DNA from 3 places in the Blautia sp. 2227st1_G12_2227SCRN_220401 genome. Region 3 is predicted to be linked to each of the others. Evidence: riboswitches for the same ligand, from Rfam matches in the RefSeq annotation. Region 3 holds a riboswitch; each other region holds the start of a gene.
The links. A riboswitch is a leader RNA that binds a small molecule or an ion and turns the genes downstream of it on or off. The one in region 3 is predicted to bind thiamine pyrophosphate.
Positions count from the first base shown of each region.

Region 1: linked by a shared signal. The riboswitch ahead of thiS (sulfur carrier protein ThiS) and the one ahead of thiC (phosphomethylpyrimidine synthase ThiC) in region 3 are both predicted to bind thiamine pyrophosphate.
Region 2: linked by a shared signal. The riboswitch ahead of thiW (energy coupling factor transporter S component ThiW) and the one ahead of thiC (phosphomethylpyrimidine synthase ThiC) in region 3 are both predicted to bind thiamine pyrophosphate.

Region 1 is NZ_JBCLNI010000042.1:14,180-19,383, reverse strand. Features, by position in the region: gene ABCM67_RS15180 (fibronectin type III domain-containing protein) at 80-1,198, shown strand; TPP riboswitch at 1,612-1,719, shown strand; gene thiS (sulfur carrier protein ThiS) at 1,968-2,171, shown strand; gene ABCM67_RS15170 (thiazole synthase) at 2,333-3,118, shown strand; gene thiH (2-iminoacetate synthase ThiH) at 3,285-4,526, shown strand; gene ABCM67_RS15160 (sulfate ABC transporter substrate-binding protein) at 4,876-5,204, shown strand, end outside.
Region 2 is NZ_JBCLNI010000052.1:2,690-7,893, reverse strand. Features, by position in the region: gene ABCM67_RS15840 (hydroxyethylthiazole kinase) at 1-517, opposite strand, end outside; gene thiW (energy coupling factor transporter S component ThiW) at 480-1,034, opposite strand; TPP riboswitch at 1,372-1,474, opposite strand; gene ABCM67_RS15830 (alpha-N-arabinofuranosidase) at 1,612-3,117, opposite strand; gene ABCM67_RS15825 (AraC family transcriptional regulator) at 3,460-4,236, shown strand; gene ABCM67_RS15820 (acyl-CoA dehydratase activase) at 4,291-5,204, opposite strand, start outside.
Region 3 is NZ_JBCLNI010000020.1:15,332-20,535, forward strand. Features, by position in the region: gene panC (pantoate--beta-alanine ligase) at 1-85, shown strand, start outside; gene ABCM67_RS10970 (bile acid:sodium symporter family protein) at 89-1,090, shown strand; TPP riboswitch at 1,293-1,401, shown strand; gene thiC (phosphomethylpyrimidine synthase ThiC) at 1,566-2,870, shown strand; gene ABCM67_RS10980 (fibronectin type III domain-containing protein) at 3,166-5,204, shown strand, end outside.

The sequences.
Region 1 (5,204 bases), on a different contig from region 3:
AGCAGGAATAATTTTTATAATGTATACTATATTTGTTAGGAAATCCAGATATACCACAAAGCAGAAAGGAAAAAAGCGTATGAGAAGAAATTGGAAAAAAGCTTTATGTGGCATTTTGACAGGTTTTATGCTTGCAACGGCGGCACCAGCTGCGGTTCCGGAGTTGATCAGTGCGACAGAAGTACAGGCGGCGATAAACGTAGCAACGCCGGCTATGTCTTCTATTAAGATCTCCGGCAGGAATAAGATTATTTTCAGCTGGAAACAGGTAAAAGGAGTTGCCGGATACCGGGTATACCGCAAGACCGGAAACAGCGGATGGAAAGCAGTAAAAACCCTCACAGGAAGCAAAAATGTTACGTTTACCGATACAAAAGTAAGTACCGGAGTAAGCTATACTTACACAGTGAGAGCTTACCGGAAATCCGGAAAAAATACGATCTGGAGTAGATATAATGAAAAAGGTCTGACAGCAATCGCAGGTCTGAATTATCTCACCCTGAATAAGACCAGCCTGACACTGGCATCGAAAAAAACTTATACACTGAAGATCAAAGGCACCAGTCTGAAACCGTCATGGAAGAGCAGCAACACAAATGTTGTCAAGATAACTTCTGTCGGAAAGATCACCGCGGTAAAAACAGGAACAGCGGTTATCACAGCGACTCTTGGTGGCAGAAAATTCACCTGCAAGGTTACTGTAAAGAATCCGACCTCGGCTAATACCAGATTGACGCAGAATTATAGCAAATTGAAAAAATACATCAGTCAGAAAGGCAAATATACTGAAGACGGAAATCAGTTTATAAATGTCAAAGTAGATAAAGAAAGTACTCTGATGATCGGTTATCTGAAGAAAGAAGATAAGATAGATATTGGGATGATGCTCTCTATGCCTTCAGATGGAATCCTTGCCGGACTGGATATTATCGGAAACTGTGTGAAATCTGATACGGTCAGTGTGAAGTCCGCCCTGTCTACAAATGAAGTCTTTCTGCTGGTGACTTCTTCTACAAAAGCATCTGCTTATAAAGGTCAGAATCTGACTTTCTTGTATACAAACGGAAAAAAAGCGATGACAGATCTGCAGGATTCTTCCAATATTATGATGAAAGCGACAATGAAAGTAGCAAATGATTATCTGAAAAAGAATTTAAATCTGACAATGAAAGATCTGGGATTCACTGCTTATAAATAACAGTAACATCCTATGATGATGCCGTTAATAAAATTCGGTTGACAAATTAGTATAGAAAGCATAAGATGATAGTAGCTAAGAAATGTGATGAAATTCAAACATTGGCAAAAACGAAAACCCCGGAAGTCTCGCACACTTCCGGGGTTTTCTATGCCGTTATGTAAGGGGGCTTAAGCCTTTCAGGCTGTTACTGCCTGTCGTTTCTGTCCAGCCATTTGCGAATATAGTAGCTAACTATATCCGCCGTAACAGAAACAAAAAATGTGATGATTAATTCGCACACTGGACTTCACCTCCTTTCTGCTGGAGGGTTGGCAGCATTAACAGTGTACTATAGTTTAGAACAAATTGGAACTATTGTGAGAAAATTTAATACTCTTGACATTGATCATAATTCGTCTTATACTAAACCATGTAAATAACAGGGGAGCTTGTGATGGCAGGCTGAGAGGAAGTCTTCAACTTCGACCCTTATACCTGATTTGGATAATGCCAACGTAGGAACGTATAAGATGAATTTACGGGAGATACTTTGGTGTATCTCCTTTTTTATTGGATGCGGATGTTTTTATCCGATTGAATACGTAAGATCAGGATTTACAGGGAAGGGATCAAGAGCGAATGCTTTTAACCCCGGTATCGACAATTGAATATTGGGAAATTTGAGAGTGAACTGAGTTCATGAAGGGGTGCACCACCGCGGGTGTATTTCTTTGTGAACTCTTTTTTATTGACGAATAGCTTTTGAAGTTTCCGGAAAGGAGAGATCATGATCACAGTAAATGGTGAAAGCAGAACATTGGAAAAGCCGGTGACAGTAACAGAATATCTGGAAGCATGTAACTATGTTCCGGTGCAGGTTGTAGTAGAGCTGAATGAAGAGATCATTAAGAGAGACACTTACGATACAACAGTACTGAAAGATGGCGATGTTGTGGAGATTCTGCAGTTTATGGGCGGCGGAAGCTGCTGATGTCGCTATAGAGATAAAATTAGGTAGATATACCACGGCAGTAACTGACAGATAAGTTACTGAAAAAATGCAGATGAAGAATGATCTGGCAGAAGAAGGCGCTGGTTATAAATCGGTGGAAATATTTTCTGCAAACAGATAAAGAAAGGTGGACATAAAAAATGACAACAGCAAACACAAATGAAGACAAACTGATCCTGGGAGGCCATGAGTTTACTTCCCGTTTTATCCTTGGTTCCGGAAAATTTTCTCTGGAGCTTGTAAAAGCATGTATTGAAAAAGCAGGAACTCAGATCGTAACACTTGCCCTGCGTCGTGCAAATGAGGGTGGGCTTGCCAATATTCTTGACTATGTGCCGAAGGATGTTACTCTTCTTCCGAATACATCAGGAGCCAGAAATGCAGAGGAAGCAGTCCGTATCGCAAGACTTTCCCGCGAGCTTGGTTGTGGAGATTTTGTAAAGATCGAAGTTATCCATGATTCCAAATATCTTCTTCCGGATAACTATGAGACCATCAAGGCAACAGAGATCCTTGCAAAAGAGGGCTTTGTAGTTATGCCATATATGTATCCGGATCTGAATGCAGCCAGAGATCTGGTGAATGCAGGAGCTGCCTGTGTAATGCCGCTTGGCTCTCCGATCGGTTCCAACAAAGGAATCTGTACAAAAGAATTCATCCAGATCCTTATCGACGAGATCGACCTTCCGATCATCGTGGACGCAGGAATCGGTCGCCCGTCACAGGCATGTGAGGCTATGGAAATGGGTGCTGCAGCAGTTATGGCAAATACAGCTATTGCAACTGCAGGAGACGTCCGTGTTATGGCGGAAGCCTTTAAGAAAGCTATTGAGGCAGGAAGAAGTGCATATCTTTCCGGTATGGGAAGAACTCTGGAGAGAGGTGCAAGTGCATCCTCACCACTGACCGGATTTCTTCATGAGTAAAATTGATAAATGAATGATTGAACGCAGAACACTAAGCGGGGGACAGGCACTGCCTGTGTAGTGAAACACAGGTATTGTCTGGTTTCAATCGAAATTGAGTTTACAGATATGCAGCAGTGAGGACCAGAGTATTGCTGCAATATATGAGAGGAGCGACATAAGAGTAATGGCAGAAACAGTACAGGCCAGTCAGCAGGACGGCCATTTTAATGAAAGTATCGTAAATGAAGAAATTCTGGAAGATATGAAAAAGAACCGTATCGATCACATGAAGTACCTTCCGGATATGGAACAGCTGGAAGAAACTGATGTAATGGATCAGGTTATTTCCGCAATGAACGCATATGATTATGATAAGTACACAGAAGCGGATGTACGGAGAGCGCTTGCTCATGACAACCGCACACCGGAGGATTTTAAAGCACTGCTTTCACCGGCAGCGCTGCCTCTTCTGGAAGAAATCGCACAGGCTGCACGGATCGAAACAAGGAAACATTTCGGAAACAGCATCTGTATGTTCACACCGATCTACATTGCAAACTACTGTGAGAATTACTGCATCTACTGTGGATTTAACTGCCACAATAAGATCCGCCGTGCACAGCTGAACGAAGAAGAGATCGAGAAGGAAATGGCAGCGATCGCCGAGACTGGTCTGCAGGAGATCCTGATCCTTACCGGAGAGAGCAAAACCAAATCCAATGTGGAGTACATCGGAAAAGCCTGTGAGATCGCGCGAAAATATTTCAAGGTGATCGGCCTTGAGGTGTATCCGATGAATTCTGATGAGTACGCATATCTTCACAAATGCGGCGCAGATTATGTGACAGTTTTCCAGGAGACCTATAATTCTGATAAATACGAAACTCTGCATCTGGCAGGCCACAAGAGGATTTTTCCATACAGGTTAAATACACAGGAGCGTGCGTTAAAAGGCGGCATGCGAGGTGTTGGTTTTGCGGCACTTCTGGGACTGGATGATTTCCGCAAGGATGCTTTTGCAACGGGATATCACGCATATCTTCTGCAGAGAAAATATCCACACGCAGAGATCGCTTTTTCCTGCCCGAGACTTCGTCCGATCATCAACAATGACCGGATCAATCCAAAGGATGTTCATGAACCGCAGCTTCTTCAGGTGGTATGCGCGTATCGGCTGTTTATGCCTTTTGCAAGCATTACGGTATCCACCAGAGAGTGTGCCCGCGTGAGGGATAATCTGGTAAATATTGCGGCGACCAAGATCTCCGCAGGTGTCAGCACAGGAATCGGAAGCCATGTGGAAGATATCGAAGATAAGGGTGATGACCAGTTTGAGATCTCTGACGGAAGATCTGTAGATGAGGTCTTCAATGATTTGAAAAAGAACGGCCTGCAGCCTGTAATGAACGATTATATCTATCTGTAAAAACATAGATCATGGGATAACTTCTGTGGAATATGTGGAAAACCAACCACTCCGGAGAGCATTTTTCCGGGGCGGTTGTGGATAAGTGTGATGAAAAATCGCCCAGGATCCCGCGTAATACAAGGCTGATCACGTTTTCTCGAAATATTCCAAAACGGAAATTTTTCCACGGAATCCTGTATTGATTTAACGTTTTCCGGGGATTTTCTGCTGCTTTTTAGGGCAGAGATCCCGGAAATTTTGTATAGTCTGAAAACGGTTTCCAATCTAATAGTTTTCATATGTACTTACTCATGTTTATAATAGCCCCAACAACAAAACACGAGGCAAAACACAGGAGGTAAGTATTATGAAAAGAAGATGGAAATCAGCAGTAGCAGCTCTTGCAGCAATAGTAACAATTGGAAGCCTTACAGGCGTAACCACCTATGCGGCGGACAGTGTCAGCATCACCAATGTATCTTATGATCCGACCAGAGAGCTTTATGAGCAGTACAACAAGAGCTTCCAGGAACACTGGAAGGAAAAAACAGGCCAGGATGTGGAGGCCACACAGTCCCATGGTGGTTCCGGCAAGCAGGCACTTGAGGTTGCCAACGGACTGGAAGCAGATGTGGTAACACTGGCACTGGAGTATGATGTAGATGCGATCCAGGATGCAGGACTCATCGATGACGG
Region 2 (5,204 bases), on a different contig from region 3:
TAGCCAGCACGATTGCCTGATTATTTCTGGAAAAAGCCTTAAGCACTTCACTGACTCCATCGATATTTTCCTCAGTCAGAGCATCCTCGACACCCGCATCGATTCCGATCGCATGAGACGGCAGCCCGGAAACAGCCAGAAGCTCTGACATATTTCCCTTCAGCACTGCCGGATGACCGATCCTTAAAAGCTCCCGTGCCAGATCCAGCCTGAGATCACTGCAGGCAACCCCTACCAGGTCCAGAAGAACCGGAATCTTATTTTCCATCGCTGTTCTCATAGAACGCTTCATTGACTCGATCCTGGCATCGGTAATATTCCCGAGATTCAGCATCAGCGCACCAGCCGATGCCGTAATACCTGTCACCTCTGCCGGATGCTCCGCCATGATCGGCCTTGCACCTACTGCAAGGACCACGTTGGCACAATCATGGATCGAGATCGGATTGGTGATGCAATGGATCAGCGGCTTTTCTTCTTTAATTCGCTTTCGCAGTTGTAAAATTCTTTGTCTCATATGTTTTTGAACCCAAAGCTGCCTGGAATTTCACCAGAAGACCTGCTTTACTCAGAGCCTTCAGGAAAATATAGGCAACACATCCTCCCATTGTGGTTGCTGCAAGGAACATCGGCGTATAATAAAATGCTGTCAGTCCGCCTCTTCCCATCAGGAATGCCATCACCGGATAAGAAACCATAGATCCGATGATACCTGTTCCAAAGATCTCACCGATCACCGCGCAGATGATCTTGCCTTTGGAAAGTCTGTAGAACACACCTGAAAGAAATGCGCCAAATACTGCACCGGTCAGTGCAAGTGGCGGGATTCCCATAAACATCATACGGATCACGCTGATCATGGTCGCACAAAGAAGGGAATACCACGGTCCCATCAGAACCGAGCATACGATATTGACAAGATGCGCCGTGGGGCACATTCCCTCAATCCTCAGGATCGGTGAAATAACGACACCGATCGCAACCATCATTGCCAGCATTACCATACGAAGCGTGTGCATCCTTTGTTTTTCCATAGTGTTTTTCCTCCCTGAAATATCAGGCAGAGCCCTGTCAGATCCGGGCAAAAGCTTCCCGTCTGCTGCAGTCTGCCCTTAGATTTTGGCGGTCGAAGTTCCCTTACTTCCTCTCACTCCGAAAACACGGATTCCCATCGCTTATATGATCCTTCCGGAAAAATCCTCCGGAATATCACTCTCCTGCCAGACATTAAGGCGCTCCCCTTCCTGCCCGCTCTTTCGCAGAAGCTCCACATGCAGTCTCTGTCACTTTCACATCCCCACATTGTCAGACCATTCCAGTTCCATTCCTGCATCCGAAAAGAGCGCATCCCATGGCAAACTCCACGGAGACACGCTCTCAAATCACAATCCCTCCGTTGGCATTACCCAAATCAGGTACGGTCGAAGATCTATCTTCCTCTCAGCCTGTCACACAAGCTCCCGCTGGCTCTTTTCTTTTCTGTTTTTCAATATAGCACACACCTATCCCGTTGTCAAACCTCCACTGCTTATTGCTCTTTGCACTCCCGCCGGAGACTTTCCTGCATGATTTACATTTTCTGTAACTGCTTTTACCATACTTCACCGGCCCTTATTTCGCAAGACGGATCATATTCCAGCTGTGTTTTGCAAAAACTGCTTCCAGTTTTCCGCCGTCCAGCTTTGAGCACTCTGCACTGGCTTTTACAGGAACTACATTCTCGGGCTGCGTCTCTGTATTGACTGCCTGAAGATCATCATTGTTCAGCACGATATGCTCTACGATCTTATATCCCTCAAACTGTCTTAAGTCACAGGAAACTTCCATATCCTCATCCAGACTCTTATTCACTGCAAAGATCGTCAGCGTATCCTTTTCCTCATCCCAGACGCACACAGAATCCAGATATGGAGCTTCTCCATAAGTCTTGCTTTCATATATAGGTGTGAGAACCTGTGTATTAAGGACGGTTCCTCTTCCAAACACACTTGTCAGCATATACGGATAAAAGATCGTCTGACGCCATGCGCCTGTATCGGATGTCATGATCGGCGCAATAACATTTACCAGCTGTGCCATGCAGGCGATCTTTACACGATCTGCATGACGGAGAAGTGTGATCAACATGCTTCCCACAAGAAGTGCATCCTCAAAGTTATAAACATCCTCCAGCTGATGGGGCGCCTGTACCCATTTTTCCAGTTTTTTATCCTGTTCATTGCTGTGGTACCATACGTTCCACTCGTCGAAGGAAAGATTGATCTGTTTTTTTCCATGCTTCTTTGCTTTTACAGCATCGCAGATGGAAACCACTCCTGAGATAAAATCATCCATGCCCTTGGAGCTTGCCAGAAAATCGGCAGTGTCTCCCGATGCATTTCCATAGTACTGATGCAGGGAAAGATAATCCACCTGATCGTAAGCCTCGTCAAGAACCGTATACTCCCAGGAGCCAAAGGTAGGCATTTCCAGACTGGAGCTTCCGCATGCAACAGTCTCAACCTCCGGATCCATAAATTTCATCAGGCGGGCAGTCTCTGCTGCAACTCTTCCGTACTCTGCCGCAGTTTTATGTCCCATCTGCCACGGACCGTCCATCTCGTTTCCGAGACACCATAATTTGATATCATGCGGCTGTTCATAGCCGTGAGCTTTACGGAGATCACTGTAATAGGTACCACCCTTAAAGTTACAGTATTCCAAAAGATTTTTCGCATCCTCCGGTCCTCTTGTTCCCAGGTTTACTGCCATCATCACATCGCTGCCGGCTTTTCTGGACCAGTCCACAAACTCATTGAGTCCAAACTGGTTTGTCTCGATGACACCCCAGGCCAGCTCCGGTCTGGACGGACGCTGAGTTTTCGGCCCGACACTATCCTCCCAACGGAATCCGGATACAAAATTTCCGCCCGGATAACGAACGATCGGTACCTGAAGCTCCCTTACCAGTTCCAGAGTATCCTTCCGAAATCCCTGCTCATCAGAAAGGGGGCTGCCTTCCTGATAAATCCCCTCATAAACCGCACGTCCGAGATGTTCTATAAAGGAACCATAGATCCTTTTGTCTGTTTTTCCGGTGAGGAAATATTTGTCCACGATGATCTGCGCTTTTTTCATTGTAAAAATCCTCCTGTAAATTATTATTTTCTGCCTGCCACTGCATTGGACTCTGTTTCCGATTCCGCCATATACAGGCTCTTACGCCTCTGTTCGCTCACACACTCTCAGACAGATCGGAAATCAACCGTTTCTATGTTTCATTTTACCATCCTGTTCTATCCATACCAGTGATTATCTTCCGAAATAGTTGACTTTTTTTCCGGTAAGATTTATCGTAAAGACAGTCTTACCAGACGGACGTCCCTCTGTCACTTTACTTTATACTTCCAGACAGAAAGTTCTTTACAATGCCACAGTCGGATTGTCTGATCTACGTAATGAAAGGAGCGCAGCATTTTCATGGATTTCACCTTAAATTTCTGCGAATACAACCGTTCCAACTCCGATTACGACAGGATTTTCCGACCGGAGGGAAGCGGAGATTTTCTTTTTCTTTTATTTAAAACACCAATGAAGGTTTATCTGGGCGGTCAGCTTACTGTCACCCGGGATAATGCCTGCATCTTTTATATTCCGGGAAATCCCCAGCATTATCAGGCTGTGCGAAAATTCCGGAACAGTTATGTCCATTTTTCCTGCGGAGAAAATCTGGCAAAACGGTTCGGACTTCCCTGCAACGAAATTTTTTACCCCAGTGACTGCCAGGAGATCGATCACTGTATCCAGAAGCTGCAGCATGAATATCTGAACAGAGAAGTTTTTTCCCGGGACTACGAGTATGCCCTGCTCTGCCAGCTGATGATCACAGCCTCGCGGGAACTCCGCAGTACAGATACAAGCAAGTCTTCAGACTCGGAGCTCTGCAGCCTGTTCCAAAAAATCCGTCTGGAAATGCTTACAAATTACGAAAAGCCATGGACAACAGAAAAGCTCTGCGCCATGGCTAATCTCGAAAAAAGTCAGTTTTATTCCTGTTACCGGAATTTTTTTGACAGCACCCCTCATGCTGACCTGAATCTGCTCCGTCTGGAAAAAGCCAAAAATCTGCTCACCAACGAAGCTCTGCCTGTTCAACAGGTGGCTCTGCTGTGCGGATTTTCAAATCTCTCACACTTCAGCCGGTACTTCCGAAAGAACTGTGGCTGTTCGCCCAGTGAGTGGGCACGCCGCCCCTGACCAAAAGGATATTCACACTCTGCATTTACTGCGCAGGCAACTTGTCTGATCTGATCACCGTGCCGCATTACACTTCTCATAAGCAAACAGTGCCGCACCAAGCGCACCACAAAGCTGTGCCTCATCACAGATATAAAGCTTCGCTCCCAGCTTCTCCTCCAATGCCTGGATGATACCTTTATTTCTGGCAACACCACCGGTCATCATGTATTCCCCCGGATTCTTTTTGCCAAGGCGGGCTGCAAGAGCTCCTACCTTGGAAGCAACAGATACATTCAGACCATGGATGATATCTGCCACGTCCTTATTCTGGGCAACCAGGGAAACTACCTCGGACTCTGCAAATACAGTACACATGCTTGAGATCACTACGTTCTCTTTCCACTCCAGACCACGGGTACTCATCTCCTCCAGGGAAAGTCCAAGAGTACGGGCCATCATTTCCAGGAATCGTCCGGTTCCTGCTGCACATTTATCGTTCATCAGGAAATTTTTTACCGCACCGTTCTCGTCAATGCTGATCGCCTTGATATCCTGACCGCCGATGTCGATAACTGTACGCACATTCGGATTCAGATAATGGGCGCCCTTTGCGTGACAGGTAATCTCTGTGATACTGTCATCACCACTGTCAATATAGGCACGTCCATATCCGGTAGTAACGATACGCACGATATCTTCTTTCCTGATCCCTGCTTTTTCCACGGCCATCTCCAGGCTCTTCTCTGCACTCATCATAGCGCCGCCGCCTGTGGGAATGATCATGGTCGATTTAATTTTTCCGTCTTTATCCAGGATCACAACATCCGTACTTGTGGAACCGCTGTCGATCCCTGCCACATAATAAACTCCTGATTCCATTTTTTTCCTTATCTCCTCGCTGATTCCTTTTGATGGGTCCATATCCTCAGAGCCTTCCAGGGTCTCCGCAAAAGCTTGCACTCTGGTAAGGAGCTGTCCTGCACTCT
Region 3 (5,204 bases):
AAAAGCTGACCGCAGCGTTCTTGTAGCAATGGCTGTTTACATCGGAAAAACAAGATTGATCGACAACTTCAGCTACGAGGTATAATGTATGGGGAAAGTTTTAAAGAAAATCGGAATTATCAGCAGCCTTGCATCCAGATATATCGGGATCATTATCATCGCTTTTTCCTGCCTGGCTTTTTTCTGGCGTGACGGATTTTCCTGGATGACGAACTATACGTCAGTATTTCTGGGAGTGATCATGTTTGGTATGGGCCTGACCATAAAGCTGGATGACTTCCGGGCAATTTTTTCCAGACCCAAAGAAGTGGTGATCGGTGCAGTGGCTCAGTATACCATTATGCCGGTGATCGCTTGGCTTCTGTGTAAAGTGATGAACCTTCCGGCAGATCTGGCGCTGGGAGTGATCCTGGTGGGATGCTGTCCGGGCGGAACAGCCAGCAATGTGATCACCTATATCGCAGGTGGCGATGTGGCGCTTTCTGTGGGAATGACCATAGTTTCCACATTGGCAGCACCGTTGATGACACCGTTTCTTGTATATGTTCTGGCAGGAGCCTGGGTGGAAGTATCCTTCTGGGCCATGGTGCTTTCTGTGGTAAAGGTAATTCTGATCCCGGTTCTCCTGGGAGTTTTTCTTCGGAGCCTTGCGGGAGAGCATGTGGATAAGGTATCCGATGTTATGCCGCTGGTGTCGGTTGTAGCTATTGTTATGATCATCGGAGGAATTGTGGCTGTAAATGCAGAGAAGATCGTAAGCTGTGGAGTTCTGGTGCTTGGAGTAGTGGCGATCCACAATTTCTGTGGTATGATGCTGGGATTTCTGGCTGCAAAAATCTTCCATGTGGAGTATTCCAGAACAACAGCTATAGCTATAGAGGTAGGCATGCAGAACAGTGGCCTTGCTGTCTCACTGGCAGCAGCTAATTTTGCAGCCAATCCGCTTGCAACACTTCCGGGCGCGATCTTCAGTGTATGGCACAATATTGCGGGTTCCATTTTTGCGGGGATCCGCCGTGCAGGTGCAGAAAACCTTGCAGAGATTGACCGGATCAGGGAAATCGACTGCTGTAATTGCGAAAAGCAATAAGCAGTGAATGCGGATTGCGGATATCCTCCTGACGGGGAACAGCAAAGCTGTGGAAGAATGTCTGTAAAGAAAGATCCCGGGGAGTTTGAGAGATAAAATGGCAGATTATGTCGAAAGAAAAAGTCATAAAATGCAGAATTGTGGTTTACAAATTTTAGCCGGTATACTATAATAGCCACATGGACGAACAAACGTCCCCAACATATGAAAACCGGGGGGCCCGCTGAAGCGAGCTGAGAGTAGACTGTAAATGTCTTGACCCATAACCTGATTTGGATAATGCCAACGTAGGGACATATGCACGAAGGATTCTTAAAGACACAGAAGATCAGAGAGTACAGAAGAGATCAGAAGTACAGAAGATTTTCATTAAGTACGTAAGATTAAGAGCCGGTTGCCGTGATGCGTATGCGTTGCAGCAGCCGGTTTTTTGTTGTATAAACACAAAGAATTTATGGAAGGAGATTTTTTTTACATGAGAAATTACAGTACACAGATGGAGGCAGCCCGTAAAGGCATCATCACACCTGAGCTTGAGATCGTAGCTAAGAAGGAACGCATGACAACAGAGGAACTGCTTCCGCTGGTAGCCTCCGGTAAGGTGGCGATCTGTGCAAATAAAAATCACAAATGTATCGATCCGGAGGGCGTAGGTTCCATGCTCCGCACCAAGATCAATGTAAACCTTGGTGTATCCAGAGACTGCAAGGACTACGATGTAGAGATGCAGAAAGTAATGGAAGCTGTAAACATGGGCGCCCATGCTATCATGGATCTTTCTTCCCACGGAAATACCATTCCGTTCCGACGCAAGCTGACATCCGAGTGTCCGGCCATGATCGGAACCGTTCCGGTTTATGATTCCGTTATCCACTATCAGAGAGATCTTGATACGCTGACAGCTAAAGATTTTATCGATGTAGTCAGACTCCATGCACAGGATGGTGTTGACTTTGTAACTCTTCACTGTGGAATCACAAGAAAGACCATCGATCAGATCCGTAATCACAAGAGAAAAATGAATATCGTTTCCAGAGGAGGATCTCTTGTATTTGCATGGATGTGCATGACCGGTGAGGAGAATCCGTTCTATGAATACTACGACGAAATCCTGGATATCTGCCGCGAGTATGATGTGACCATCTCCCTTGGAGATGCCTGCCGTCCGGGATGTCTGGCTGACGCAACAGACGTATGCCAGATCGAGGAGCTTGTACGTCTTGGCGAGCTGACCAAACGTGCATGGGAAAAGGACGTTCAGGTTATGGTTGAGGGACCGGGACATGTGCCGCTTGATCAGGTTGAGGCAAATATGAAAGTACAGCAGTCCATCTGTCAGGGTGCACCGTTCTATGTATTAGGACCTATCGTAACTGACGTTGCACCGGGATATGACCACATCACATCCGCGATCGGCGGAGCAGTAGCTGCTATGTCCGGAGCAGCATTCCTCTGCTATGTAACACCGGCCGAGCACCTTGCACTTCCGAATCTTGAGGACGTAAAACAGGGAATCATGGCATCCAAGATCGCAGCTCATGCAGCAGACATTGCCAAAGGTGTCCGCGGTGCCCGTGAGATCGATGACAAGATGGCAGATGCCAGAAGAAAGCTTGACTGGGAGGCACAGTGGGAATGCGCCATGGATCCGGAAACAGCAAAACGTATCTGGAACGAGCGCAAACCGGAGCATGATGATACCTGCTCCATGTGTGGTAAATTCTGCGCAGTACGAAGCATGAACAAGGCACTTGCAGGAGAGCATATCGATATTCTGTAAGAATACAGAATGCATATGAGCATGCAGCATCACAGTAGAACGTGGTGTTGGCAGTATCCAGCCAGAAAACTGGTTGATCGAATGCGGATATGGAAAGAACAGTAATGCTGAAATTGTGGAAAGTCTGATGTTCCGATAATCAAACATAAACCGCTGTGATCTAAAATGAAGATCACAGCGGTTTTTTGCAGAGTTGGGGACATTATTGCAGTTTGCGAAAAAACGGGGCTGCGTTATAATAAAAACAGAACTTACATATAAACGGTTTACATAAAAACGGAAGGGAAGGTACGAAATGAAATTTCCGAAAAAATTGATAGCATTTGGTCTGTCATTATGTCTGTCTATTGTTCCATGTGGACCGGTGGCGGCCGAAGATTTTACAGATGCACAGACGGATATGACAGACACCATTGATACTTTTACAGATGACGGGAATTCTGAGGAATCAGAAAATACCGTAAACACAGATCAGATCACGGAAGAAGATACTGCCGTGAGCACAGATCAGATTACAGAAGAAGAGTTTCCGGGATCAGATATCGGAACGGAAACGGATGAAGCTGAAAGCTCAGAGAGTGAGGAAATACAACAGGATTCTGAAGGAGAATCAACTCTGGAAGAACCTTCGGCGGTCATCAGAAAAGCAGAAGGAACAGAGGAGGCTGCGGCACCGGAAGAAATTTTTGGTGACGGAGAAAACCAGGAGCAGCAGGAAGATATATTCACAGATGATATTCCGGCAGCAGGCACTTCCGAAAAAGAAACAGATGTGGAGAGCACAGAAATATATCTGTATGCGATGAATGATACTTACAGCAGTGTGATCTCCATGCCGGATACCATGCAGACATCTTATCAGATCCAGACATCCGGCAAAAATCCGGTATATACGGTTGTTTCTGGTTATACTGCGAAAGTCAGCAAAACTGGTCTTGTTACTCCTAAAATGCAGTATGTAACCTATGTAGACAAAAACGGAAATGACGTAAAGAGCCAGTGGGAATACATGTTTGGAGAGACCCTGATCTCTGTACAGGATGGAAACAGTACCGTTTATTATAAATTCATACTTAAAGATTATGCGGAGTATTACGCAGAACAAAAAATGGATACATTCCTCAAAGAAAATATTACTGCGGAAATGTCCGATTATAAAAAGGTTGAGACGATCGCCAGATGGCTTGCCAACAACTTCAATTACAGTCAGTATCATTCCGGCTATACAGGCCTGATGCTGGATGGCGGCGGAGACTGCTGGGCCAATACCAGCGCAGTGAACTATATGTGCGAAAAACTGGGACTGACCGTGTATGCAAGGTATGCGGCAAATGATCCGGGGGCGGGAAGCGGTCACAGGAACTCCGTAGTCATCATTGACGGAGAAAGATATCTGGTTGACTGCGGATATACGGGAAATGCCCCCAGACATTATGAATTGTCCAAAATGGACTATGACTATTCTTATAAGATTCTGAATGATGGAACACTCAGGCTGTATCAGTATGAAGGAACGGATACAAATATCGTAGTTCCGGATACCATTGACGGAAGAAAAGTAACGGTTCTTGGAAACAGTACCTTCCAGTATTGCACCCAGGCTTCTGATATAGAGTCTGTTACTTTGCCGGATTCGCTTACAACCATCGAAAAGAATGCTTTTTACAACTGTGAGAAATTGAAATCTGTTACGATTCCCCAAAACGTGTCATCTATAGGGCTGGCTGCTTTTGTGGAGGGCTTGTCTGAGTCCAGTCTGACAGAAATTAAAGTAGATCCGGAAAATCCGTATTTTTCTGAAAAAGACGGAGTGGTATTCAGCAAGGATGGCACAAAACTGATCGTGTTTCCGTCCGGACGTTCCGGAGATTACCAGATTCCGGATGGAACTGTAAGCGTGGGAGACTATGCTTTTTATTACTGTGTAAATGTTTCTTCCATAACAGTCCCGGGAAGTGTCAGAAGCCTTGGAGAAGGTGCATTCGGAAACTGTTCGTCGCTTACGAAAGCTGTCCTAAACGAAGGCTTGGAAGAAATCGGTGAATATGCATTCCAGAGCAGTTCAGGGATCTGTGATATTATAATTCCCGCATCTGTAAAATCAGTTGGGAAAAATGGACTTCGTCTGTCTTCCGGGTGCAGGATAAGAGTACTGAGCACAGATACTGTCTGGGCGGATGATGCGTTCAGGGATTCAGCACTGATCGCGGGAAAAAAGGATTCCACACTTCAGAAATACGCAGAGGACCGTGGCTACACGTTTGTGGAGCTGTCAGCAGACAACCGGATACCGCTTCAGAATGAATGGTTTGAACAGATCACTTCAGACTATGA